3 linked regions of the Methylomonas sp. 11b genome follow. The protein of the gene in region 1 interacts with the protein of each later gene in a pairwise test. Links are inferred from orthologs where the notes say so. Each region holds a gene or a part of one and is shown on either strand. Other genes may lie near its edges. The genes, in order: METH11B_RS0116590, mtgA and mrcB.

Region 1 (4,697 bases):
TAGCGTGCCGTTTCGCGACAAGCACAAACATCCTGCAACTCGCAGCTTCCAGGCAATCAGGATAGAGATTAATCAAGAACTCGAGCAGATTAAAACCGGATTGAAACAAGCAGCGAACGTATTGGCACCGGGCGGACGTTTAGTGGTGATCGCCTTCCATTCATTGGAAGACCGCATCGTCAAACGCTTCATTCGCGACCAAGCCGGCCCGAAAACCAATCCCGGCAAGCTGCCGATTAAAGAGCAGGACATCGAACAAGGCCAGTTACGCAAAATAGGAAAGTCGATACGGGCACAACAACAGGAATTGCAACAAAACCCACGCGCACGTAGCGCGGTAATGCGAGTTGCGGAGAAACGTTAATGGCGATTGCAAGAAATATCCTGCTGACATTGCTGGTGGCGATGCTGATGATCTCCGGAATTGCCGTGATTTACAGCAAATACCAATCGCGACTGCTGTTTATCGACATTCAGAAAAAAGAAAAAGAGCTCGACGACTACGAAGTGGAATGGGGTCGGCTACAACTGGAATTGACGACGCTCACCGAAGAAAACCGGGTTGAAATCGAAGCAAGGACACGGCTGATGCTGACTTTGCCGGCCCAAGACAAAATTATTTATATAAAGCCGTAAATGCGAATTGCCACCGGTGCGGGCACGATACCGCGCCAAAATACAGATTTTGTGATCCGGCGCAGATTGCTGCTTTCGGTGATGTTGTTGGCCATGTTGGCCTTGGTGGGCCGCGCGGTATACCTGCAAATTCTCGATAAAGAATTCCTGCAGGACAAAGGCGATATGCAGCACGTCGGCGTGGTGTCGGTTTCGGCTTATCGCGGGCAGATTAAGGATAGGAACGGCGAACCGCTGGCGATCAGCACTCCGGTGCAGTCAATTTGGGTCAACCCGCGGCAACTGCGAGATGCCGAACAGGACAAATTGACACCGATGGCAAAGATCCTTGGCTTTCCGGAAAAGGAACTTCGAGCCCTCTTGAAAAAGGAAAAAGACGCCAACAAGCGTTTCGTCTATTTGCGCAGACAGATTAACCCGGATATAGCCGAAAAAGTCAAAGCCCTGGAAATTACCGGTGTGTACTTCGAACGGGAGTTTAAGCGTTACTACCCGGCCGGTGCGGTATCAGGGCATTTATTGGGCTTTACCAATATCGACGACATCGGCCAGGAAGGCATAGAGCACGGCTACGAGCACATTCTGCGCGGCCAGCCCGGCAAAAAGCGCGTGATTAAGGACGGCAAAGGTCAGATCATCAAGGACGTGGAAAATATTGAAGAAGCCATCCCGGGCCGCGACCTGGTGTTGACTATCGACGAGCGTCTGCAATACCTGGCTTACCGGGAATTACAGAATGCAATGATTCAGAACAAAGCGCATTCGGCATCGCTGGTGGTGCTGGATGCCAAAAACGGCGATGTATTAGCGACTGTCAGCCAACCGGCTTTCAATCCCAATAATCGCAAAGAATTGAGCAGTAACCGCTACCGCAACCGGGCCATGGTGGACAGTTTTGAACCGGGCTCGACGGTCAAACCCTTTGTGGTGGCGGCGGCACTGGATGGCGGCTATATCAAGCCCAACGTAATGATAGAAACCCATGGTGTATATCACTTGGGCCGCAACGTGGTTAAGGATGTGCATAACTACGGCACGATGGATTTGACCCACGTGCTGCAAAAATCCAGCAATATCGCGGTCACGCAAATCGCGATGACCATGCCACCGGAGTATTTTTGGGGCGTATATAGCCGGTTAGGCTTTGGCACCTCCGCCGGCGTCGGTTTTCCGGGAGAAGCTAGCGGCTCCTTACTGGATTATCAAGGCTGGCATGAATTCGACCAGGCGATTTTATCGTTTGGTTACGGGGTTTCCACCTCGATTTTACAATTGGCCAGAGCCTATACCGCTTTGGCGGACGACGGCATCATTCATTCCGTGGCTTTACTGAAGCGCGACGAAGATCCTGACGCCCAACGGATTTTCAAACCCGAAACCGCTAGAAAGGTTCGGGAAATGCTGGAACACGTGATCAGCAAAGAGGGCACTGCGTATCAGGCCAGAGTCGAGGGTTATCGGGTAGCGGGTAAAACCGGTACCGTGAAAAAGGCCGGCGCCGGCGGTTACAGCGAAGACAAATATTTATCGGTATTTGTGGGCATGGCGCCGGCCAGCAATCCGCGCTTCATTATCGCAATTGTGGTCGACGAACCCACCACCGGCCAGTATTACGGCGGCCTGGTGGCGGCTCCGGCATTCTCTAAAGTGATGGCGGGTGCTCTAAGAGTTTACGGCGTTGAGCCTGACGGCATGGACAACATGCATTTGTTGTTGAGCAAACAATGAAACTGGCCGAATTGCTAAACGGACTGACAGTATCGCCACCGGATTTGGAGATTAGCGGCTTGTGTTTGGATAGCAGAAACATAAAGACTGGGGAGGCTTTTATTGCACTGAACGGCGCAATTCAGCATGGCATCGCACATGCGGAACAGGCCATTACCAACGGTGCGATAGTAGTGCTTTACGACCCAATCGGCGCCAATGTTGATAAGTTGAAAGTACCAAGTTTGCCGATAACCGACTTGCCCCAAAAGCTGGGCGAGATTGCTGCAAGATTTTACGGTAATCCATCGCAATTATTGGATGTGATCGGCGTGACCGGCACCAACGGCAAGACCACCTGCAGCCAATTAATCGCGCAGGCTTTGCCCGCGTGCGGCGTAATAGGCACATTGGGCTGGGGCGATGTTGGCAACTTGCAGCCAACCGCCAATACCACACCCGATGCACTGACGGTGCAGCAGATGCTGAGTGAGTTTGTAAAGCAAGATAAGCGTAACGCGGCCATGGAAGTTTCCTCGCACGGCTTGCACCAGGGCCGGGTTAACGGGGTCAGATTTAAAGGCGCGGTATTTACCAATTTGAGCCGGGACCACCTGGATTATCACGGCAGCATGGCGGAATACCTGCAAGCCAAACTGGCGTTGTTCAAGACACCGGGGCTGCAATTTGCGGTGGTCAATCTCGACGATCCGAGCAGCGCCGAGGTTTTGCAAAGCGTACCGAACGCCGTTGAGAGTTGGACTTTCAGCGCGACCGGCCGACGCGGTATTGCTAAGGAAGCCGTAAGCGCCGAACAAGTAAAACACAGCGCTGGCGGCATTGAATTCGATGTCGTCTGGCGTGAGCAAAAGTGCCGGGCTACAACATCGCTGGTTGGTGGCTTTAACCTGGATAACGTGCTGGCGGTGCTTTGTGTACTACTGGCGACCGGCAGCAAATTCGAAGCCGCCGTCGCGCAGTTGGCCAAATTAAGTGCCATTGCCGGCCGCATGGAAAAATTCGGCGGCCACGGCAAGCCTACGATATTTGTGGATTATGCGCATAGCCCGGACGCACTGGAAAAAGTGCTGAAAGCCGTCAAAGGCGCAAACCGGTTAAGAGTCGTGTTTGGCTGCGGCGGCGACCGTGACAAGGGCAAGCGCCCGCAGATGGGCCGGATTGCCGAAACCTGGGCGGATCAAGTTATCGTCACCGACGACAATCCGCGCGGTGAAGTACCAGCAGCAATTATTAAAGACATTTTGAGCGGCTGCCAAAGCCAAAAAATAACGGTAATTAACGATAGAACCACGGCCATAAACACAGTGATACGACAAGCAGACCCAGACGATTGCGTAGTGATAGCCGGCAAGGGCCATGAGGACTACCAAGAAATCGGCGGCGTGAAGCAGCCGTTCAGCGATAGCGCTGTCGTCATGCAAGCACTGGCGGCGTGGAGCAAGCCATGAAACTGCTACTTAGCGAAATCGCCCAAGCCGTCAACGGCAAACTGATAGGCGAAGACAGAGAAATTAGCGCGACGGGTATCGATACCCGCACCTTACCACCCGGCGCGCTGTATATCGCCATCAAAGGCAAGAATTTCGACGGCCACAGCTTTATCGATAAGGCTGAGCAAGCCGGCGCGGCAGCGCTGTTAATCGAACAGGCCTGCTCATCGGCGTTGCCGCAACTCATCGTCACCGATACCCATTTGGCATTGGCGGAACTGGCCGGTTTTTGGCGCAAGCAATTACCTGTCAGAGTAGCCGGCGTCACCGGCAGCAACGGCAAAACCACTGTTAAGGAGATGATTGCGGCGATTTTCGCCACCCAAGGCCACACGCTTTCGACTCAAGGCAATCTGAACAACGACATCGGCGTGCCGCTGACGCTCCTGAAACTGGACGATTCCCATCGCTACGCAGTGATTGAAATGGGCGCCAATCACCCCGGCGAAATTGCCTATACCAGCCGCTATGCGCAAGCCGATGTCAGCGTCATCACCAATATCGGTGCCGCCCATATCGAAGGTTTCGGCAGTATTGAAGGCGTCGCCGAAACCAAAAGCGAAATCTTCAAAAGCCTCGGTGAAAATGGCGTGGCGGTATTAAATCGCGACGACGCTTTTTACGATTTCTTACTAGCCGTGGCCGGCAGCCATCGAAGCGTATCCTTCGGCTTGAGCCCCGCGGCAGACATTACTGCTTTAAATATTGACACATCCTTAGACTCCCAAGGCTTTAACACCTATTTCGAATTAAAAACGGCGACTGACGTTTTACCAATCCGATTGCATCTGGCCGGCGCCCACAATGTGAAAAACGCCTTGGCTGCAGCGGCAGTTGCACTGC
Region 2 (11,326 bases), 500 kb from region 1 along the record:
ATGTCGGTCAACCGTTAGATTGGCGGCGGTCTGAAATAAAAACGCCCTGGGGTTTTGAATGGTTTGCGGCTCTGGATATTGCGATAGGCGCAGAAAAGTTTCCTGCACGATGTCGCTTACATCGGGTTCTCGCGGCCAACGGCCGCGTAAAAAGCTGCCGATTTCGTGCGCGTGTTGCAGAAACAGCGTGTGCAGAAATCCTGGTGATTCTTTGGACATTGAAGGCATTCGTGGCCGGGGCAAGTAAAGATGCTTTTCAGCAATAACCAAGCCAAGCCAGCCGTGTTGTCATTAGACACCGCGCGTTAGCGCGACTATGCCGTCGGTAGTAATGTTTTGGCGGCGCTTAAAAACAAAGTAGATGCGTGATATGACCTGTTTTAAGCGGGAATTGCGGCATATGCCGCAGTCTTTGGCAGAGTCCTTGCCTTAAGTGAGCTGGTGACAATTAATCGTGACCATTAACCCGGCCCTTAAATATCGTTGCTCCCGCGAAGGCGGGAGCCCTGCGGCTATATTGGATTCTCTGTGCGGTTTAACGGCTCCAGGGAATTTAAGGGCTGGGTTAATAATTACCTTCGATCTCTTGTCTTAGTCGATGGTTAAAGAGACTAGCCGCACTTTCTTTTGCATCGGATCGGTCCAGGCGACAAAAGCTTGCTTGCCGACGCGGGCCATCGCCAGGTATTTGCTGGGCCATTTCGGGAAGCTGCCGTGATACACCGTGGTTTGCCGGCTGACTTTGCCGTTGGTTGTCACTTTGGCGACTCGTAACTCATCTTCTGGCCCATTGCGGCCGCGCCAGCTGACCAAGGCTGAACCGTCGTCCAGCAGTAAGGCGTTGGTATAGCCGCTGGCGTCGGCATCCAGCTCGATAGGTGAATTAAAATGCGCGCCGTTGTCAGTGGAGAAGGCCAGTTTCACCCGGCCTTTACCGTCGGCGGCAGTGAACCAGGCCGCCACGCCAGCGGTTGGCGTTAGATCGATGGATGGCCCATTGCTTGGGCAACCGCCGATCACCCAGCCGTCCGCATGAACGCTAGCGATTTTCGGATCTCCGCCGGCTTGCCAGCGCACGGCGCTAATATCGCGAATTTCGCCGACAGCATGGTCGCGATAAACGGTGACCAATTGTTCGCCCAGCGCGTCGGTAAAACTGCGGCAGCAGGAGCAAACATCGTCATCCAGCGTTAGCTCCGGGCTGGCGCGCCAATTTTTGTCGATTACGCTCGCCATCAGTTGGTAGCGGTTGGTTTTCTTATCGGCCGCCGGGTCGTGGCTGACATTGCGCATGTCGGTCCAAACCAGCGCCAGTCGTGCATCGGGAAGTGCGGCCAAAGACATTTGCGCATCGTAGATACGCGCAGCATCGCCGTAAGGTTTTAGCGGTGGGCTCCAGCTTAAACCGCCGTCTATCGATCTGGCCAGATAGATGTCTGCCGCATAGCGGTCCGGAGAGTCCTTCACATACCGCATCCAGGCCGCCGCCAGGCTGCCGTCACTTAGTCCAAGCACTACCGGTGGGTCGGCCAATTTACCCTCGACCTTGATCACCGTTAACGGCATGCTCCAGCCCTGTTTTTCCAGTATGGCAAATTTAGCGGTGCTGCTAACGCCGTCGGTTTCCACCCAACTGACGATTAACTCGCCGGTGGCGGTCTGTGCCAGATGGTGTTGCTGGCTGACACCACTGGCCGGGATTTGCAGTTCGCTAATCCGCAACGCATGCGGCGGTTTGGCAAATGCGTTGTGTGCGCCTATAAAAAGCAAAAGCAGCCCGCCGATTATGGTGAGAAAGACCTTGATAGTATGCATTGGGCGACCATGGGTAGAAGAAAATGAATCATCTTTTTAACTTGAGAGGACTTGATTTGTAAACTCGCCCGGCGCAAGGCTTGTCAGCCTTTAGCTGGCTGCTCTGTAGTACTCCGATTGCCGACAACTTGGGGTTGGCAGAAACGCGATTGCCAGTTGCGCACGCTGCTTTCGACAGTGCACCAAGCCTTTGACGATGTGCTTTTCCACTGCGCTTTCGGAAATATCCAGCACACCAGCCACTTCCCGATAACTAAGACCGCGAATTTTATGCAGGATAAATGCATCCCGACAACGCGGCGGCAGTTCGGCGATGGTTTGGTACAACAAGGTCCGGCATTGCTGGCTGGCAATTGCGCTTTCTGCGCCGGGCTGTTGTGGTTCTTCCACGAGCGGAGCCGCTTCCTGATGGCGTTCGACGATTTTATTGTGGCGCAGATGATCAAGAGCCAGATTGCTAGCGGTCCGATATAAAAAGCTGCGCGGGCTTGCGATTGCCGTGGCATTGGCGGTGCGGGCCAAAATCAGATAACTTTCTTGCACCAGATCTTCTGCGGTTTCCTGGCATTTGACTATGCGCAGCAGGTGATGCAACAGCTCCTTGCAATGCAGGCGATAAAGCGCGCTTATGTCCAAGTTCATATTGAGGGATTTGCCCGGTACGGTGATTTTTCACTCATAAGGTAAAGCCAAATTCATGCCAAACAATAACCTCAAACGCAGCAAGTGCGGCAAGAGCCAGGGAATCCGGGGCTTTGGTGCCGATTGGTTTGGTATTCGTCGAGTTTGGAGACAAAGATTAAGGCGCAAAAAATCGATGGGATGCCGTATTGAGTGCGGCATATAACCTATTTTTTGGTATTGATGCCGTAATCAACTCGCACGCCCGGCGCCTTCAAAACCCTTGATGGTTGGCAAGCTGCTTAATCTGAATGTCTCGCGCATCCGCAAAATGCTCATTTCGATATACCTCCGAGGTAAAACGGAAATACCGAAATCCAGACGACATGGACAGCTTGAAGCTCGCCATCCATGGCACATGCCCCCTTTTTTGCCCTTTGGGTATCCCGGCGGGCATGACGGACTTTTCTAGTCAGGAAGAATTTTGATCCCTCACTTCCTGTTTTATGCCTGTCGTGCGTCAAAACAACGATAGTCATCATTTAACAACAGCGAGGGAAATTCATGACGTTGAAACAAACATTTAGCGGCGGCCTGTTTGGACATGCTTCGGCACTGGTATTAGGGGCTGTGCTGGCGGTTTCCGGCACCGCGGTTGCAGAAAGCGCCAGTCGGGCTTTCAGTATCCCTGCAGGCTCTCTGTCTACCGCGCTGAATCGCTTGGCGGAATCCGGCGGCTTGCAACTGGTCTACGACACGGCAATCACTGAGGGTTTGCAAAGCAAGGGCCTTAGCGGCCATTACACCCCGGAAGCCGCGTTGCAACATCTGCTGGGAGGTAGCGGTTTGAGTTACCGCATCGCTGAAAACGGCAATATTTTGATCGAAAGACAGTCTCTGAATTACAAACAGGACCCTACGGCGTTGCCGGCGGTGAATGTGGTTGGCAAAAAGGTATATGACCCTAACGACCCTTTCAGCCAAATCTATGCGGTGCCGAATGCATCCACTGCAACCAAAACCGATATTGCGATTATGGACACCCCGGTATCCATCCAGGTCGTCCCCAAATCGATCATGAACGATCAGCAAGCGATCCGCATCGAAGACGCCTTGACGCAAAACGTCAGCGGCGTGCAGCGGGCTTACGGTACGGCGGATATGTACGAAAGCTTCATTATTCGCGGCTTTGCTTCCGACGACCAAATGTATCGCAATGGTTTCAGGCGCTCGATGGGCAAGTTCGATCCGGCGAATATCGAACAGCTCGAGGTATTGAAAGGTCCGGCATCCGTGCTGTATGGTCGGTTGCAGCCCGGCGGTATGGTCAACTACGTGACCAAAAAGGCGTTGGATGTGCCTTACTATTCCTTGCAGCAACAATTCGGCTCTTTCAGCGAATTTCGTACCACGGTCGATGCAACCGGACCGCTGGATAAAGATAAAACCCTGTTGTACCGGTTTAATGCCGCTTACGACGAAGGCAATTCGTTCAGAGATTTTGTCGATCACGAGCGGGTATTTATTGCGCCGAAATTGACTTGGCGGCCCAACGACCGCTTCGAGGCCAATGTCGAAATAGAGAAACGCCATGAAAATTACACGGAAGATTATGGCGTGCCGGTATCGGGCAATCGGCCTATTACAAACCGCAGATCCTTATTTACCGGTGATCCGGCCATCAAACCCAGCCAAGACACTACGCTGATTTATGCGGATTGGAGCTTCAAATTTAATGATGACTGGGGGCTAAGGCATAAATTTCAGTGGGACGAGACCGACATCGTATTCGGCGGCGTCGCGCCTAACAGTAAAATAAACGCGGATGGACATACTCTGGATAGATTTGGCATTCTCGGTACCAGCAACCGCCGCTCTTACTCTACTAGTCTCGATCTAACTGGAAAGTTTCAAACCTTTGGCCTTAAGCATGATGTTTTAGTAGGGGGAGATTGGTTCTTTTTTAACCAGGATGCGCCGGACAATAACTTTAGTTACGGCACCATCCCTACCTTCGATATCGATAATCCCCAATACGGCAATTTCGATTTAGCGGCCCTGCGCGCCGAGCCCGCCAACTGGTTTTGGCGCTCGCGCGACGATTGGTACGGCGTTTACTTCCAGGATCAAATTACGATTTTGGATAAGTTACATATCATGGGTGGAGGCCGTTACGATATGGCTGGCTACGGCGGTTACGGCGGTACATCCTGGGACGAAACCAAGGCCGGATTCAGCATGCAGCATGAAGATAAATTCAGTCCGCGGGTAGGTATCGTTTATCAGCCTTGGGATTGGTTGTCTTTGTACGGCAACTACGTCGAATCGTTCGGCACCAATAACGGCCGTTCCGCCACCGGTGGCAATTTTGCACCGCAAGCTGCCGAGCAGTACGAAATCGGTTTCAAAACCGAGTTTTTCGACAAGCGGCTATCGTCAACTGTGGCGTATTATCATTTGACCAAAAATAATCTGATGACCTTCGACTTGAGTACGCCGGACCCCACCGATCAAAAAACTATCGGCGAAGCGCGTAGTCAGGGCATTGAAGTGGATATTAAAGGTCAGATCACCGACGAATTCAGCCTGGTGACGACCTATGCCTACACCGACGCCAGATATACCAAGGATTACAGCGGTTTGCAGGGCAATCGTTTGTTGAATGTGCCCGAGCATCAAGCCAGTCTGTGGGGTACCTACCAATTCACCGAGCAATTTAAGGCTGGCTTGGGCGGGGTGGTTGTCGGTAAGCGCGAAGGCGACAATACCAACACCTATCAATTGCCTGGATATACTCGCTTGGATGCGATGCTGGCCTATGTACAACCCATCGGCAAAACGCGTCTGACGGCGCAAGTCAATGTCTATAATCTGTTGGATAAGGAATACTACACTGGCTCAACTTCTTGGTTGCCTACAGCCAACGTCGGTGCGCCCATTTCCGCCATGGGATCTTTGAAATTGGAGTATTAATTCAATACTGGTTGACGGCACTGCTGATAGAGCAGTGCCGTTAGCCACCTTTGAATATCGTCGTGCGAAAGCTTCGCTAGGGATAGAGGATGGGCATATGGACAATTCAGCCCTGCGGCTCATCGCTAATTTGATTTGGCTTTTTACTGATTATATTGCAGCAGGCAGGAGGCATAACGAGCTTGGAATCATCCCTGCCTGGATAAAAGCGTTTTTCCGCGCTTCTATCCAGGTATCCCTGGCGTCCTGTTTTCCATGTTCACGGGGGAGAGAACTTAAACATCCCTGACACCGGTCTTTATATAACAATATCCGTGCCAAGCCCTTGAGACTACATGATTCAGGGGCTTACGCTAAAATCGACAGCTACCATATTAATTTCTATGTTATTTGCCACAATAATGGCTTTGCTTTACGGCATTTCCCGCAAAAACCGTAGTTAGTCAATTCCGCGTTCAATCATGGATAATAAACATCCCAGTCACAACGCTCGAATCGCCCGTGAAGCATTTCCGCCATCCGGCTCGCTATCGCCAATTTTGGCGCCAACCCAAAACGGCGCTTTCTTTGCTGAAACGTTGCAAGCGCGGACTGGTCTATGCGGCGCTGTTTTTTGTACTCAGTTCGCTGGTGCTGGTAGGCGTATTGCGGTATCTACCCCCGCCGACGTCGGCGTTCATGCTGCATCAGCATGTTGATGATCTGGCCGAAGGCCGGCGCTATAAGGGTATTGATCAACGCTGGGTCAGTCGCCGGCATATTTCGCCGCACGCCTTTGCTGCGGTGATCGCATCCGAAGATCAATTGTTCTATCAGCACAACGGCTTCGATGTTGACGCCATCGCCAAGGCTTTTAACCAATATTTGCGCGGCGGTAAACTGCGTGGGGCCAGTACGATCAGCCAGCAAGTCGCGAAGAATTTGTTTTTAAGTCCGGCCAAAAACTTCGGCCGCAAGGCCTTGGAGATTTGGTTTACGTTGTTGATCGAGGCGATCTGGGATAAGCAGCGGATATTGGAAATGTATTTGAATATTGCCGAGTTCGGCGATCATTTATTCGGCATAGAAGCGGCCAGTCGCCGTTATTTCGGTGTTTCTGCCCAACAGCTATCTGCCAATCAGGCTGCGCTGTTGGCGGCTACATTGCCGAACCCTATATTGCTAAAAGCCGATCAGCCCAGCGCTTATTTACATAAACGCCAAAGCTGGATCTTGGGCCAGATGCGGGCGTTGGGGAACTGATCGCGAGTTAATCCTCTGCATCCTGATTGTCCTGCGCGTCCTCTTCAAAAGGTGGCAGGCCGGATGCCTCGGCAATCAGTTCTTTCAGATACTTGTATAGCAAGCGCGCCGACTTGGGCGGTTTGGCTTCCTTGGCTTCTTTCTGTGCGTTGCGCTGTAACTGGCGCAGGTGCTGACTGTCCGCGGTAGGAAATTCTTCAATGAATAGGGTCAACTGTTGATTGCCATTGGCTGCCAGCAGCTGGTCGCGCCAGCGCTCGGCCTGGTGATGTTCTCTGACCGCATGGGCGCTGCGGTTTTTCATCCGCGCCAATTTTTCATGAATCGCGGCGGTATCCAGCTTTCTCAGTTGCGCGGTGATATATTTCAACAAGCGCTTTCTGGCGGAGTTATGCCCCATCTTGCCGGCATCGCGCATGGCTTGTTCTATGCTCTCGGGCAATTCGAATTCGGCGATATGCGCAGGGGATAGCGCGCAAATTTCCTCAGCCATCGCAAACACTTCGGCTATTTCTTTTTTGATGCGAGTCTTGTTGGGGCGTACCGCGTAATGATCGGCTTCCTCGTCTTCGCTGTCGCCGTCGTACTCGTCCTCGGGTTCGTCGTAATAATCTTCTTCTTCGAATTCTTCTTGGTAATCTTCGTCGTTCATGTCAAACCATTGCTATTAAGAAAAGCACGAACATCACTACCATCAACAGGGGCACAATAACGCTGGGCCAATCGGAGGGTGTTTGTTTGCTGCGCGCGATTGCGGCTTTGATGCCGGGCTGCATCCAGAACAAAAGCAGCAGCGCCAGGGCGCCGAGTATCAGGTTTTCCCAGGTTGACAGCATGATGTGACCGCTTTGTTATGAGTGAGGGACTTGCTACGCGTCATTCTAACAAACCTTGCCATGCAATAAGACATTGCTTGCTGCTACAAATTAAAAGTTGTTTCTCTGGATTTATCGCTAAGCGATTATTGCGGCTGGGTAAATTCAGTTATTCACAGAAGCTGTGGATAACTCTGTGTATTAAATGTAGAAAGCCTTTGCTGTTCCCCGGTAGTGCTGGGCTGGGCTCAAATTGTACAGCATTAAGTCATTATAATTAATTGATTATAATCAATAGCTTACAAATGATGCTTTGTATTTCAACGAGTTATTTTGTCAAGCGTTTTATGATCTTGCCGTAAACAGTTTAATGTGCATAACTTGTTTACATGCTAAGCAAATTTGCTGCCAAACTGCATTTTTTGGCTAGGCTTTAAGCGGGTCAGCTTATATGGTCTGCGCAAATTTGCGATAATGGCCGGTTTTTAAAAAAGAGTCATATCATGTGGTTTAAAAATCTTGCCGTCTACCGTTTTACCGAGCCATTTACTTTGGATGCTGTTGCTTTGGAGCAAAAACTGCAACAACAGCCGTTCCGATCTTGTGGTAGCCATGATGAGTTCAGTTTTGGCTGGACTGCGCCGCTAGGCAGGGCCTCGGACGCACTGGTGCATGCCAATAACGGTTTCTTGATGCTATGCGGCAAGAAGGAAGAAAAGGTCGTGCCGGCATCGGTGATCAACGAAATGCTGCAAGAACGCATCAACGAAATCGAAGAACGCGAGGCCCGCAAATTACCAGCGAAAGAGCGTAGTCGGATCAAGGACGAATTGATATTCGAACTGTTGCCGCGGGCGTTTTCGTTTTCACGGAAAACCTATGCTTATATCGATAGTCAGGGCGGCTGGCTGGTCGTCGATGCGGCATCGGCTAAAAAAGCCGAAGACATGCTCAGCCAGTTGCGTAAATGCTTGGGGTCTCTGCCCATAGTGCCGCTCACCGCCACCGCCAAACCGGCTAGCGTGATGACGCAATGGTTGATCGACAACACCTCGCCGAAAGATATTTTGATCGAAGACGAGTGCGAGCTGCGTTCGCCGGAAGAAGAAGGCTCGATTATTCGTTGCAAACGCCACGACTTGGCGTTGCCGGAAATCAAGAATCATCTGGATAGCGGCAAGCAAGTGATTAAGTTGGCGATGAGCTGGGCCGAACGCATTTCGTTTGTATTGGACGAGAGCTTGGCTGTCAAGCGGCTAAAGTTTCTTGATCTTATTCAGGAGCAAGCCGCCGATATCGAGGCATTCGACGAAGTCGAACAGTTTGATGCCGATTTTTCTATTATGACTGCGGAACTTGCTCAGTTTTTGCCGCGTCTGCTTGAATTATTTACTGCTGAAGGTAACGCCTAATGAAAACCCGTTTGTTATTCAGTTTGCTGCTGACAGCCAGTACGGCGGCGTCGGCGCTAACGCTGCCGGCACCGGATAGGCCGGGTGACAGCCTGATAGGCAATCCGCCGCATGAAGTTAAATATGTCGCGGCGAAGCATGAAGACACTCTGATCGATATCGCGGTAAATTTTCGGCTTGGGCAAGATCATATCGTATTGGCCAACCCCTATGTGGACCGCTGGTTGCCCCGCGAAGGTACGCAGGTGCGCATCCCCAGCAGCTTTTTGTTGCCGAATGCGCCAAGAGAAGGGATCGTGGTTAATTTGCCGGAAATGCGGATTTACTATTACGCGGATGCCGGCCGGGTTGTGACTTATGCAATCGGTATCGGCCGGGAAGATAACTGGAAAACGCCGTTGGGTAAAACGAAAATTACCGGCAAAACCGACAAGCCTTCCTGGACGCCGCCGCCATCCATTATTGCCGAGCATTTGGCTGATGGCGATGTGCTGGATCCTTATTATCCGCCTGGTCCGAATAATCCCTTGGGTTTGTATGCGTTTAAGTTAGGGATACCCGGCTATCTGATTCACAGTACTAATGTTGTTAATGGCATTGGCATGCGGGTTAGTCATGGGTGCATGCGGATGTACCCTGCTGACATTGAGCAGTTTTTTCCAATGGTTAAAGTGGGCACCACGGTCAATATTGTTAATCAATCGATCAAAGTGGGCTGGTATCACGATACCTTGTACATGGAAGTGTATCCAGAGTTGGAAGAAACGCCGGCAACCTATGAGCAGCGCTTGCATACGGCGTTGAATTTGATAGAGCAAGCCAATGGTGGGCAAATGCCTGTAATCAAAGGTTCTGTTTTAAAAGCGGCAGTAGAAAAAGCGACTGGTATTCCGGTGGCTATTTATGAGCGTCCTACCCAGACGCCTCCTGTGGTTCAAAGCCAAGCGGCACCTGCGAAATAGAGGCAATAAAAAAGCCCGTGGCCTTGCGGCTCACGGGCTTTTTAAAATCAACAACAGCAATAAAGCTTATTTGTGTTGTGATTTTTTGAACATACGGTCCAATTTGCTGTTGGTATCTTGAGCATATTGGGCAGCACGGTTAGCAGCAGCTTCAGCAGCAGCAGCTTTTGCAGCAGCTTCAGCAGCAGCGGCTTTAGCAGAAGCAGCGTCAGCAGATGCAGTAGAAACTTTGCCTTCCAAAGTGCCTACTCTTGCGTCCAAAGCTTCCAGGTCTGAAGTGCTTGCGCAACCGGTTGCCAAAGCTGCAATTGCAACAACTGCTGATAATGTAATAGCTCTCATCATGGTTTTCCCCTTGATTGTGGTTTCAAAAAATAATAAATGAAAAACGGTGGTAATTGTCCAACATTTTTTTGGATTTTACCAACATTATTTCACCGTTACGAGTGTCCCTTTTTCTACCCATTGACTTAACTGATCGATTTGATCGTTAGTCAACGCGATACATCCGTGTGTCCAATTCATGGATCTGTGGATGGACAGACTACCGCTGCCCAAACCATGAATACCGATTTGCCCACCGAGATCGGTATTTTGCGGCGGAATTTGTCCGGCAGAATGCGCTCTGGCAATAGCTTCGTAAGTGTCGAGATCGATTTTGCCTTTTTTCAAGGCATTATCGGCATTGTCTACATTGGGATAGGTCAAGCCGAAGAACTTACGGAAGGCGCTTCTTTCATTTATCCAGCCGATCCGATAGTTACCGAGCGGCGTGATGTCATCGCCGCGATGATTTTTTTCACCCGCGCCATTGCGGCCAATGGCGATATTTTCCAGCACGGCAACCGTCTTGTCGCCCTTCCTGACTTCCATGCTTTGCGTCTGCGTATCGACCAGCAACCAAACATCCTCTCCAGCGAAACTGCGCGCCGATACGGTACAGCCCATCACAATCAAAACACCTAATAATTTTTTCTTTATCATGGCAATCTGTAAATAATCAAAGTTTTGGTGTAATTTAACCCTTTCGAAACGAGGTATTACAAAGGGTAGCATATGACAACAACAATCACCAAAACGACTCCCTACGATGATCAAAAACCCGGCACATCGGGCTTACGCAAAAAAGTCAAAGTCTTCCAACAACCCAAATATCTGGAGAATTTCGTCCAATCCATCTTCGACAGTCTGGAGGATTTTCAGGGCAAAACCTTGGTGATTGGCGGCGATGGCCGCTACTTTAACCGTAAAGCCATCCAGATTATTATAAAAATGGCGGCAGCCAACGGTTTCGGTGAGCTCATTATAGGCCAAGGCGGCTTGTTGTCCACTCCTGCCGCATCGAATATTATCAGGAAATACAATGCGTTCGGAGGCATTGTTCTATCAGCTAGTCACAATCCCGGCGGCCCTGAAGAAGATTTTGGCATTAAGTACAACGTCAGCAATGGTGGCCCGGCTCCGGAAAAGTTCACCGACAAACTGT
Region 3 (11,564 bases), 1.9 Mb from region 1 along the record:
ATGCTGAGAGTATTCAGGCACATCAAGTTTTCAAGGTTCTCGGCGCGAAAACTGTTTTTCAATAAACTCAGATAAGATTCGAAGCGACCATGACTGACCAAGGTGCTACCGAAACGCTGAATCGGCATATTGGCGATGGCAAACAAACGGTTGAAGACGATACCGTAATGTTGCTGCAAGTGCTGTTTATAAGCCTGCTCCAGTTGCTGCTGGTCGGGCGGTAACACGGCGTCTTGCGGGTTGAAGACTAAGTTTAACTCCAATCCGCTGTCCGGCTGGCCATAACCCAGCCGATTCAAGCGTTGCAAGGCTGCCAAGCTATCCTTGAAAACACCTTTACCGCGTTGTTTGTCGACATTTTCTTCCAGATAACACGGCAGCGAGGCGACGATGTTGACCTGCTGTGCGGCCAGAAACGCCGCGAGATCGGCGTATTCCGGGTCTTCCAGAATGGTCAGATTGCAACGATCAATCACCTCGATGCCTCGATCACGCGCAGTTCGCACCAAATAGCGAAAATCCGGATGCATTTCCGGTGCGCCGCCGGTCAAATCCAGCGTATGAATGTAGGCTGTTTCGGCAAGCGCAAGTACTTCATCTATAGTCTCCCGACTCATCATCTCGATGCGATTGGGGCCGGCGTTGACATGGCAATGCACACAGCTCAAGTTGCACCGATAACCCAGATTGATTTGCAAAATCTCCAACGGCTTGCGAAAAATGGCCGGAAAATCGCTGTTGACCAGCAAAGGTTTCGTATCGTGCATGCTTAATCCTTGGAAAACCAGATGTCGCCATAAGCGGCGGAGACTTGGCCGCCGCTGTTGTCGGTATCGGTCATGATGGCGACGGCATCGATGGCGGAGAGGTCTTCACCGAAGAATTGCTTGAAATCGGCCCTAATATTGCGTTTTTCGTGTTCCCAGACATTCAACGGTGCTTCCTGATCGCGTAAAGCCATCATCATCGCATGATCGCCGGCAAACGCATTAGGCCAGACACTGTCCTTTTTGCTGTTGCCGGCCCAGACAAAATTGATAGCCTTGGTTTGCCAAAACGCCAACCCGCCTTTGACCACCACATACACCCGCGCCGCATAATCATCACCAGCCTTACTTTGTTCGTTCAAGCCGGATAAACGATTACCGATGCGCCACGACCAGTTCAGGAATGGCGTTTGCGTTAGGTCGATGCGTTGCGCCTTGAACAGGCCGGAACCGGCGGCGTGGCTATCGGCCACCAGCGCGGTCACGCCGTCGAGTGTTTGCAATCGGTATTGGGTTTCGCCTTTAAAGCTTTTATGTTCCCAACCCTCCAGGCGATTCTGGCTGAACTCGCCGATAGGTAGTTTATTATCGGCAATCACTGGATGATGCGGCAGCAAAATTGCCAGGCACAGCAATAGTTTATGCATCACTAATGTCAATCTGGCGCTGATATGAGCCGGATACAGGAGAATTGTCATAGTCGGTCGTCCAAGTTTTACTTGATGCGGATGTCACCACGCCTTTCCAGTCAATAATAAAACGAGCGCGGCAAGCCAACTTATTTTTTCTACGCAATCTGTCGTGACTGACGGGGATTCGTTGCAAGTGACTTAAGTAATGTAGCACTTGGAGCGCGACACACTATTATTCACCCGTCCCTATTTCTGGGCGGGGTGAATAAGCGAAAACTAGCGCCGATGCGGTTGATCTTCATGGGTGATAAGGTTAGCTTATCAACCTCTTCGGGTGCCCTTCCTTATTAGACCACGACAATGTCCCCCACTATTTCCCAAGGCGCTGCTAATTGAACACTCCCCCCCCAGCTGAAGATCTTAAAGCACTTGTGGAACGCATCAAACACTGGGGCGAGGAATTGGGATTTCAGCAGATTGGTATCAGCGATACGGATTTGAATACCGCCGAAGAGCATCTGCACCACTGGCTGGATAAGGGCTTTAACGGCGAGATGCAATACATGGCCGCACACGGTTTGAAACGCAGTCGCCCGGCTTTGTTACAGGAAGGTACGCGCAGTATTATCTCGGCACGAATGGATTATTTGCCGGAAGCATCGGCAACCAGCAAGCAATTATTAGACGACCCGGCCGCCGCCTTCGTATCCCGGTATGCCTTGGGGCGCGATTACCACAAACTGCTGCGGAATAGATTGCAAAAACTGGCGGACAAAATCGCCGAGGAGATTGGTCCGTTCGGCTATCGGGCGTTTGTCGACAGCGCACCGGTTTTGGAAAAAGCCATCGCCGAGAAAGCCGGCTTGGGCTGGATAGGCAAGCACAGCAATCTAATCAATCGCCGCGCCGGCTCCTGGTTTTTTCTCGGGGAAATTTATACCGACTTGGCCTTACCTAGCGATCAGCCAGTCGGCAACCACTGCGGACAATGCAGGGCTTGTTTGGATATTTGCCCGACGCAGGCCATCGTCGGCCCCTATCAGGTCGATGCCCGCCGTTGCGTGTCGTATTTAACTATCGAACTGCACGGCAGTATTCCAGTGGAATTGCGGCCTTTGCTGGGCAATCGGATTTACGGTTGCGATGATTGCCAGTTGGTGTGCCCGTGGAATCGCTTCGCCAAACTCAGCACAGAAAGCGATTTCAAACCCCGGCATCGTTTGGATCAGGCGACTTTGCTTGAATTATTTAGCTGGACTGAAGCCGAATTTCTGCAAAAAACCGAAGGCTCGGCCATTCGCCGCATCGGCCATCAGCGTTGGCTGCGCAATATCGCCGTGGCACTGGGTAATGGCAAAGCAACCGACGCGGCTAAGACGGCATTGAGCGGCAGATTGAGTAACGATTCGGAGATGGTCCGCGAGCATACACAATGGGCTTTGCAGAAATTGGCCAGTCTGAGCATTTAGCGGGAACTTCTGATAATTCATAATCGTCTTTCCAGCACAAGCCGGAGCCCAGTGCAATTAACAAACGGGATGCCCGCAGCCACCGGAATGGCGAGTACGAGAGATTAACAAGCCAGACTGATAGCCGCCCCTTACCGCAAAAACTCAGGCTAAACATGCTTTGATTACTTGAAGTCAAATGAAGTCAAGGTGTATTCTTAGACCCAGCTAACAGAATCCGCCCGAGGCCAAACATGCTGGTCACCGCCTCTTCCAATCAAACCTCGCTATATCGGCTGACCGGCCGCAGCCTAGCCGCGACCGGCGAACCAGCGTCTGCCGAACCCCTCGCCCAAGCCGCGAAAAGCGGAAGCGCCCAATCCGGCCAATACAGTCCGGAACAGCTAAGCCAAATTGCCGAGCTTAAAGCCCGCGACCAGGAAGTTAGAGCTCACGAACAAGCTCATTTAAGTGCCGCCGGCGGTATCGCCGTCAGCGGGGCGCGTTTTACGTTTGTGACGGGGCCGGATGGTCAACGTTACGCTACCGGCGGTGAAGTGAGTATTGATGTCTCGGAGGTTTCCGGTAACCCGGAAGCCACCCTGCGTAAAGCGGAAACTATCCGCCGCGCGGCATTAGCGCCGGCCAGTCCATCAGGCCCGGATCAAAGCATCGCCGCCAAGGCTGCGGCAATGGCAAATAAAGCCCGCGGGGAATTGTTAAATTCGCAAAAACAACCCAGCCGTAACGGCGAACTCCTCGACCTCACGGCCTGATCAACGCGGCGAAAATTCCAAGCCAAACCCCACATCCGGCTCTACCCTCACCACTATTGCGGTTTGTACCGGCGCATCTTCGAATTCGGTGGTTTGCACTTCCACTAGCGCGCCTATCGGCGGGATCAATTCGTTGGCACAGAGTAAAAACAAGCCTGTTTCGGAAAAATCCCGCATATCCAAAACCACACCCTGCGCTGAAGCCGGCACCGTCATTTTAATTTTGGCACGATGCTTTAGGCGCGGGTGCCGGCGCTTGTTATCAATCACGAATTCTCCTATCTCGTTTCGGTTCTATCGCAAGTGTAGTGATAAAGGCAACCGCTGATAATTAGCGACCCGCGCCAACCTGCCATCTACTCGCCTAAACCGCGCATAATTAAATACAATCCCAAACTTACCATCGCCAAGCCGCTAAGCAATTTCAGCCAACGACCTTCTTTTTGCTGCAAGCGGCGCTGACTCAGTGTCACGACCCCCACACCCAGCACAACGACGTCATCCAGCATATAGGCCAGATTGTACAACAATAAATAACCGTAATAGTCCAAGCCGTTCAATTCCCGCAAGGTGAGTATGCGCGTGTAAAGGGCTGGAAATCCGGAGGTACACAGCAACTCAACGATCTGTACCAACAGAGCCAACACCACGGCACCCAACATCGCGCCCGCCAAATTGTCGGCTTGCAGGATCCGCCGGATCCGGTTGTAGATGCCGGGTTTGGCGGCGGCGGGAATCGACAGGGAAACGCCCACACCAAACGCCCAAAAATCTTTCAGATTGATCGCACCGGCCAACACGGCAATGCCGGCAATAGCCAATTCCGACGCCCGCGATAAGCCTATCAGCAAAAACAGATTCAACCAGGCCGCCATAAACACGAAATAAGCCAACCCTTCGACCACAACGAACGTGCCGGCCACCGCCAACATCCTGGGCCGGTTTTGCATAGGCGCCAACATCGAAATCATCAAAATCAACACCCACATCGAACAGGGATTGAAGCCGTCCAGCAAGCCCATGGCTAGCGTGAAGGCTGGCAAGCCGACCTCGTCAAGACCGATCCGCCGGCCGAACAAATTCACGGCAAACACCTCCGGTTCGGGCGGCGCCGGCTGGCTAACCGGCACGTCGCACGACTCGCTGACCTGTACTTCGCAGCTACCGGCCTCCGCATCGGACGCTTCATTCGGCGGCGCACCGGCAAGCAAGGCATTCCTAATCAAACCGCTACTACCAGCTTCTGCGGAATAACCGACGATATATTCGCCACGCACCAAAAATGTCGGCAATCTGATTGGCCCGGCTTGCCGGGATTCGGCAATCTGTTGCAATCGTTCCAAAGCGGCCGGCTCGGCAGAGATATTGCGAATAACGATCCTTAAATCGGGTTGCTCGACTTGCAGCAACGCCAAAAATTGTTCGGCTTGTTGGCAATGCGGACAACCGTTACGCACAAAGGCTTCAATATCAACCCGGTTTTCGACCGCGCCGACAGTCGGCATGGTTGCCAACGCAAGCAGCAGCACCAAACCGAAACGCATCAGTATCGACGGTAGCTGAGCCAAGCACTCCGGAAACAGTTTTAGTATCAGCACTCGCCTATCCTCCTCAATAACTCCAGCAATCTGTGCGGAAGTACGCATTTTATTAGATAATAACAAGTTAAATGAACTGCGCCGAACCAGCCGGTGCCATTTTCGCCCCATTCACACAGCCGCCGCTAACTGCTGCTGGCGAGATCAGATACCGACTTAATGCCTAGACGACCCAGAAGCAGCAAATCGACCGTTAGACGCAGAAAATCGCAACCCCAAGCATCATGGCTGAAACGCTCGCTGGTTTCGCTGGTGCTAATTGGGGCTTTCGTATTGGCGGTGTATGTCAGCTACCTAGATTACACGGTGCGTCAGCAATTCGAGGGCAAGCGTTGGTCCATTCCAGCCCGCGTATATGCCAGCCCGGTCGAGTTGTACGCCGGTTATGAAATCTCCAGCAAAAACCTGGAAGACTTATTGCTTGAATTGCATTACCGTCAGGACAATCAACTGGCTGGCGAAGGCTCGTATTACATCAAGGGCGGCCAGATCAATATCCGTACCCGCGCCTTCAATTTTGGCAACACGCCTCAGGACAGCCGCAAAATCAGCGTTAGTTTCACTACTGGCGGCATCGGCAGTATTACCGACTCCGGCACCGGCGAGAGCTTAGCTATCGTGCGCATGGACCCGGTGCAAATCGGCAGTTTTTACCCGACCCGCAAGGAAGACCGGATTCTGATCAAACTGGACGAAGCGCCGCAAACCCTGGTGCAAGGCCTGCTGTCTACCGAGGACAAAGATTTTTACAACCATTTCGGCATCTCGCCCAAAGGCATCGTCCGGGCCATGTGGTCGAACGTGAAAGCCGGCGGCATGGTGCAAGGCGGCAGTACCATCACCCAACAGTTGGTGAAAAACTTTTTCCTGAATCCCAAACGTACCTTGCGTCGCAAGCTCAAGGAAGCGTTGATGTCGTTTATTCTGGAATACCGGTATAGCAAGGACGAAATTCTGGAAGCCTATCTGAACGAAATCTTCCTGGGCCAGGACGGCGCCAGTGCAGTGCATGGCTTTGGCTTGGCTAGCGAATTTTATTTCGGTCAATCTTTAAAAACCCTGAATCTGCATCAAGTCGCCACTTTGGTGGCTTTGGTACGCGGACCGTCCGAGTACGATCCACGCCGCAATCCTGAACACACGCTGGAACGCCGCAACATCGTGCTGGATGCGATGCACACTGAAGGTTTTATCGACGAGCAGCAACTGAGCGAAGCCAAAAAACAACCCATTGGCGTCGCGACAGTGATTCATCGCTCCGCCAATCGCTATCCGGGTTTTATCGATCTGGTGAAACGCCAACTGAAACAGGAATATAAAGAAGACGATCTGACCTCGGAAGGTCTGCGCATCGTCACCACCTTGGATACCCGCATCCAAGACACATTGGAAAAATCCATCGCCAGCAAACTGAAGCATTTAGAGAGAAGCCCGAAAAGTAACGATCTGGAAACCGCCGCCATTGTAACCCGTCGCGATAGCGGCGAAATTGTCGCACTGGCCGGTGGCCGCGACGCCGAGGACACCGGATTCAATCGCGCTTTGGACGCTGTAAGGCCGATAGGTTCGCTGATCAAACCGGTGGTCTATTTGACCGCACTGGAATACCCGGACCGCTACACCATCGCCACGCCTATCAGCGATACCCGCCTGGAAATTCCAGCGGAAAGAGGCAAAACCTGGTCGCCGGACAACTATGATAATCAGGAACACGGCGTCGTGCCGCTGCATAGCGCCCTGACCCACTCCTACAATATGGCGACGGTGCGGATTGGCATGGACATTGGTTTGGCCAAAGTCGCCAACACCTTAAAAAGCATGGGGGTCAGCCGGCCGGTGGATTTGTTTCCGTCCTTCCTGTTGGGCGCGCAACCTTTGACGCCGCTGGAAGTCACGCAGCTTTACCAAACCCTGGCCGGCGACGGTTTTGCCACGCCTCTGCGTTCGATCCGCGCGGTAAACGCCGCCGACGGCAAAGCCCTGCAAAGTTATCCTTTTACCGTGCGTCAAGCGGTCGACCCTGCCGCCACCTTTATTACCAACACCATTTTGCAAGAAGTGATGTATGCCGGCACCGGCCATTCCGCGTATAACTATTTGCCGCAGAACATGGCCTTAGTCGGCAAAACCGGCACCACCAATCAATTACGCGACAGCTGGTTTGCCGGTTTTAGCGGCGATTTTCTATCGGTGGTATGGGTTGGCCGCGACGACAACAAACCGACCGGCTTGACCGGCGGAACCGGCGCCTTGCAAATCTGGTCCGAGCTGATGCGGCAAGTGTCGAAGAAGCCGGTCAGCCTGGTACCGCCCGATAATGTACAGATGACCTGGATAGATACTGCCAGCGGCTTGCTCAGCAATGAAGGCTGCCCCGGCGCTAAATTGATGCCGTTCGTGGATGGCTCCGGACCCAGCCAATTTGCCGACTGCGGAGCAAGTCCGGAATCCGGCGAAAGCTGGCTTAATAACCTGAACCCTTTTTAACTATGTTGCTTAAACACATTTTTGCTCTGATTTTCCTGATCGCCACCGCCCAGTCAGCCTGGGCCGACGATGCGCCGATTACTCGGCTGAAAAATTTTTTAGCCAGTAGCTCTGCCTTATCGGCTGATTTTAAACAAATCAGCTTCGATAAAAGCGGCCGTCCGGCGCAAAACAGCCTCGGCAAATTTTATCTAAGCCGACCCGGTAAATTTCGTTGGAACTACCAAAAGCCCTTTGTGCAAGAGATTGTGTCGAATGCCGGCAAAGTCTGGTTTTACGATGCCGATCTGGAACAGGTGACGGTCAAACAGTTGGACGATTCGCTAGGCTCCACTCCCGCCCTGTTGTTGACCGGCGAAGTGGATATTGAGGAAAAGTTTATCCTACAGGAACAAGGCAAAGAAGACGACGGGATGAACTGGGTGAAACTATCGCCCAAGAATGAAGAAAGCGGGTTCAAGTACATTTTGATCGGCCTGAACGGCAACCAATTGGGCGGTATGGAACTGAGCGACAATTTCGGACAATTAACCCGAATTTATTTTTCCAACATCCAGCTTAATCCCAAGCTGGACGACGCCTTGTTTAATTTCAAAGCGCCGAAAGGCGTGGATGTCTTTGAAAACTAACCAGTATCAGGCTGGTTTACTAATCCCCAGCTTCTCCATCCGCGACCGCAAAGTCGTGGATGGCACCCCCAAAATCTTCGCCGCCCCCTGATTTCCGGCAATTCGCCAGGAGGTCGCTTCCAACGCTTTCAGAATATGCGCGCGCTCGGCTTCGTCCAGCGTGACGATAGGTGCAGCGGTCGGTGCGCCGGCACCCATCACATTCACGCAATCGACAGCGGCCAGTTGACTGCCCTTGGTTAAAATCACCGCCCGCTCAATGATATGTTGCAGCTCGCGAATGTTGCCGGGCCAGAAATAGCTTTGCAGATCGGCCATCATCCGTTCCGGAATCGATTGGATTTTCTTGCCGAATTTTGCCGCGTACTTATCGATGAAATGTTTCACCAGAAACGGCACGTCTTCCTTGCGCTCGCGTAGCGGCGGCAAATTGATGGGGAAAACATTCAGACGGTAATACAAGTCGGCACGGAATTTACCCTGCTGCGAAAACTGCGCCAAATCCCGGTGAGTGGCGGCGATGACCCGCACATCACAAGTCAGGGTTTGGGTGCCGCCCACCCGTTCGAATTCGCCTTCCTGTAGCACCCGCAACAATTTGGCCTGCATCTCCAACGGCAGTTCGCCGATTTCATCGAGAAACAAGGTACCACCGTTTGCGAGTTCAAACCGTCCTAACTTCCGGGCAATCGCCCCGGTAAACGAACCTTTCTCGTGACCGAACAACTCGCTTTCCGCCAGATTTTCCGGGATCGTCGCGCAATTCAATTTCACCAAGGTTTTGTCTTTGCGGGCACTGAGATTGTGAATCGCCCGGGCGATCAATTCCTTGCCGGTACCGGTCTCTCCGGTAATCAACACTGTTGCGTCGGTATTAGCTACCTGCCTGACCAGATCCATGGCTTGATGCAATGCAGGGGAGTTACCGATCAATTCCTCGCCGTCCCGGCTGGCCAAGACCTCTTCTTGTAGATATAGATTGATGCCGCGCAAGGTATTGCATTCGGCTTCCGCCTGCTGCCGGGCTTTACGTTCGTTGATGTCGCGCAGGATTAGGATATACAGTTTCTGGCCGATGGCTTCCACGCGGGAAATGGTCGCTTCGATAGGAAAAGTACTCTCGTCAGCGCGCACCGCGCTCATGCCTTCCGAGACCCAAATCGCCTGCTCCGCCGGCACACCGTTACGAAAATTCGTCAGGGTTTTGTATAGCTCGGGCGACAAAAAGCGATCCACCGCCCGGCCTATATTGTCGGCGGCTTTACAACGAAACATCTGCTCCGCCGCCGCATTGAACAAGGTAATCCGCCCGGCTTCGTCCAGCGTCAGAATCGCATCCATCGCATTCTCGAAAATCCGCGACAGGCGTTGCTCTTTTTCTTGCAACTCCAACTTTAACTTTTGCAGCGTCAGGTGGGTTTGCACACGCGCAAGCACTTCTTCGTACTGAAACGGCTTGGTGATGTAATCGACCGCCCCGACTTGAAAACCTTTTAATTTATCGGCGGTATCCGCCAAGGCGGTCATGAATAACACCGGAATATCGCGCGTCGTCGGAATGGTTTTCAGGGTCTGGCAAACGGTAAAGCCGTCCATGCCCGGCATCAGCACATCCAGCAAAATCAGGTCGGGCAATTGGGCCACGGCTTGGACCAGGGCAATTTCTCCCGTTTCCGCGCGCAACACGTCAAACCCGGCTTCATCGACCAAGCCTGCCAACTCTTCCAAGTTGACCGGATTATCGTCCAACATCAAGATTAACGGTTTATCGCGCTGGCGCTTATGAGTCATGCCTATCTCCTTAACTTAAGCTATCCAAAACATCGGCGGCAGCATTATTCCTGAAACTCGTGCAAATAGTCCTGAATTGCCGGCTCCAGCCGGATGCCGGCTTGTTGCAGTAACTCGTAACTGGCGGCCGCATCAGCAAAGGCAGCCTCGTGGCCCATCGTCTCCAGTTGCTGGGCGATCTTGCCGAACGGGAAGGCGCCGATGCTGTTGGCCGAGCTTTTTAGCGTATGCGCGGATAGCCTCAATAAATCAGCATCCTGGCGCTGTATCGCATCGGCCATGTCATTCAGAAGCGGCGCCGACTGTTCCTGGAATAAAGTCATCATTTTGCACAACATCTGCTGTCTGCCGCGCACCCGGTTTAAGGCTTGTTGCCAATCCAGTGCCGGCTCGGCCAAGAGCGCCGACGCCACGCTGTTGTTATCCGTTTGTTCTGCTCCCGCCATATTCCAGCACTCCACCATTGCCAACAAATCCTGCTCCTGCACCGGTTTGGCGATGTAATCGTCCATGCCACCGGCTAAACAGCGTTCCTTATCACCTTTCAGGGCGTGTGCGGTCATCGCGATAATCCGCATATGTTTACCAGTCTCGCGCTCGCCGGCCCGAATCGCTTCGGTAGCCTGAAAACCATCCATTACCGGCATTTGGACGTCCATTAAGATCAGATCGAACAAAGTATCGGTAGCCAATATATCCAGCACTTCCCGGCCGTTGTTGGCCACCTTGACGGTATGGCCGCGCTCTTCCAGCAACACCACCGCCATGTATTGGTTAACCGGATTATCTTCCGCCAACAAAATTCTTAATTTACGAGGCGGCTCGGCCAATACTGTGAGCGAGGCTTCAGAGGCTTTGGCGGATTTACCCAACGCCGATTGAATGGCATTCCACAATTCCGAATGTTTGACCGGTTTACGCACGTACAGATTAATGCCCAAATCGTGGCAACGTTCGCAATCGTCCGGACGGTCGGCAGACGACAACATCATGATGGTCACCGGCTCGAAGCGTTGATCCTCTCTGATGGCTTGCGCCACCATAAAACCGTCCATGATCGGCATCATCGCATCGAGCAAAATCAAGGCATAGGCTTCCCCGGTTTCCGCCATATTCCGCAATGCGGCGATGGCGGCCTCGCCACTATCGACGGTAGTCGGCCGCATCCCCCAATGATTCAAGATTTCCGAGAATACGCGTAAATTGATGGCATTGTCGTCCACGATCAACACCGGCAGGTTTTTGACGTCTATCAGGGGTTGAAAAGGCGCATCCAGCTCACTTTTAGTGTGCCGGTCAAACACGGCGGTAAAGAAAAAAGTGCTGCCTTTATGTTCCTCGCTTTCCAACGATAAATGCCCACCCATCAACTCGACCAGGCGCGAAGAAATCGACAATCCCAAGCCGGTACCGCCGAATTTACGGGTGGAAGACGC

What was found.
Region 2: the proteins of METH11B_RS0116590 (region 1) and mtgA interact in binary tests that used the Escherichia coli proteins (3 or more experiments, as listed by UniProt). The link is inferred for Methylomonas sp. 11b from one-to-one orthologs.
Region 3: the proteins of METH11B_RS0116590 (region 1) and mrcB interact in binary tests that used the Escherichia coli proteins (3 or more experiments, as listed by UniProt). The link is inferred for Methylomonas sp. 11b from one-to-one orthologs.

The regions. Positions count from the first base shown.
Region 1 is NZ_KI911557.1:3,452,198-3,456,894, reverse strand. What follows is about bases 1-3,000. They hold METH11B_RS0116590 (peptidoglycan D,D-transpeptidase FtsI family protein), read left to right. Parts: upstream 1-636; coding sequence 637-2,364; downstream 2,365-3,000. Other genes in these bases: METH11B_RS0116585 (UDP-N-acetylmuramoyl-L-alanyl-D-glutamate--2,6-diaminopimelate ligase), read left to right, coding at 2,361-3,000; ftsL (cell division protein FtsL), read left to right, coding at 364-636; rsmH (16S rRNA (cytosine(1402)-N(4))-methyltransferase RsmH), read left to right, coding at 1-364. Also shown: more of METH11B_RS0116585, read left to right, coding at 3,001-3,812; METH11B_RS0116580 (UDP-N-acetylmuramoyl-tripeptide--D-alanyl-D-alanine ligase), read left to right, coding at 3,809-4,697. UniProt on the Escherichia coli protein: Essential cell division protein that catalyzes cross-linking of the peptidoglycan cell wall at the division septum. Required for localization of FtsN.
Region 2 is NZ_KI911557.1:2,952,620-2,963,945, reverse strand. Bases 4,994-7,780 are described here. They hold mtgA (monofunctional biosynthetic peptidoglycan transglycosylase), read left to right. Parts: upstream 4,994-5,910; coding sequence 5,911-6,651; downstream 6,652-7,780. Other genes in these bases: METH11B_RS0114190 (hypothetical protein), read right to left, coding at 7,305-7,487; yjgA (ribosome biogenesis factor YjgA), read right to left, coding at 6,659-7,303; METH11B_RS0114205 (TonB-dependent siderophore receptor), read left to right, coding at 4,994-5,409. Also shown: METH11B_RS0114225 (RNA polymerase sigma factor), read right to left, coding at 1-219; METH11B_RS0114220 (sialidase family protein), read right to left, coding at 592-1,815; METH11B_RS0114215 (RNA polymerase sigma factor), read right to left, coding at 1,906-2,457; more of METH11B_RS0114205, read left to right, coding at 3,001-4,993; recombination-associated protein RdgC, read left to right, coding at 7,970-8,878; METH11B_RS0114180 (L,D-transpeptidase family protein), read left to right, coding at 8,878-9,840; METH11B_RS0114175 (Lpp/OprI family alanine-zipper lipoprotein), read right to left, coding at 9,907-10,185; METH11B_RS0114170 (L,D-transpeptidase family protein), read right to left, coding at 10,270-10,824; METH11B_RS0114165 (alpha-D-glucose phosphate-specific phosphoglucomutase), read left to right, coding at 10,897-11,326. UniProt on the Escherichia coli protein: Peptidoglycan polymerase that catalyzes glycan chain elongation from lipid-linked precursors. May play a role in peptidoglycan assembly during cell division in collaboration with other cell division proteins.
Region 3 is NZ_KI911557.1:1,535,023-1,546,586, forward strand. What follows is about bases 5,020-8,044. They hold mrcB (penicillin-binding protein 1B), read left to right. Parts: upstream 5,020-5,380; coding sequence 5,381-7,708; downstream 7,709-8,044. Other genes in these bases: METH11B_RS0107160 (glutaredoxin family protein), read right to left, coding at 5,020-5,221; lolA (outer membrane lipoprotein chaperone LolA), read left to right, coding at 7,711-8,044. In the rest of the region: arsenosugar biosynthesis radical SAM (seleno)protein ArsS, read right to left, coding at 1-767; METH11B_RS0107140 (DUF3047 domain-containing protein), read right to left, coding at 770-1,465; tRNA epoxyqueuosine(34) reductase QueG, read left to right, coding at 1,792-2,868; METH11B_RS0107150 (putative metalloprotease CJM1_0395 family protein), read left to right, coding at 3,102-3,623; METH11B_RS0107155 (PilZ domain-containing protein), read right to left, coding at 3,624-3,893; more of METH11B_RS0107160, read right to left, coding at 3,980-5,019; more of lolA, read left to right, coding at 8,045-8,337; METH11B_RS0107175 (sigma-54-dependent Fis family transcriptional regulator), read right to left, coding at 8,344-10,128; METH11B_RS26360 (hybrid sensor histidine kinase/response regulator), read right to left, coding at 10,173-11,564. UniProt on the Escherichia coli protein: Cell wall formation. Synthesis of cross-linked peptidoglycan from the lipid intermediates.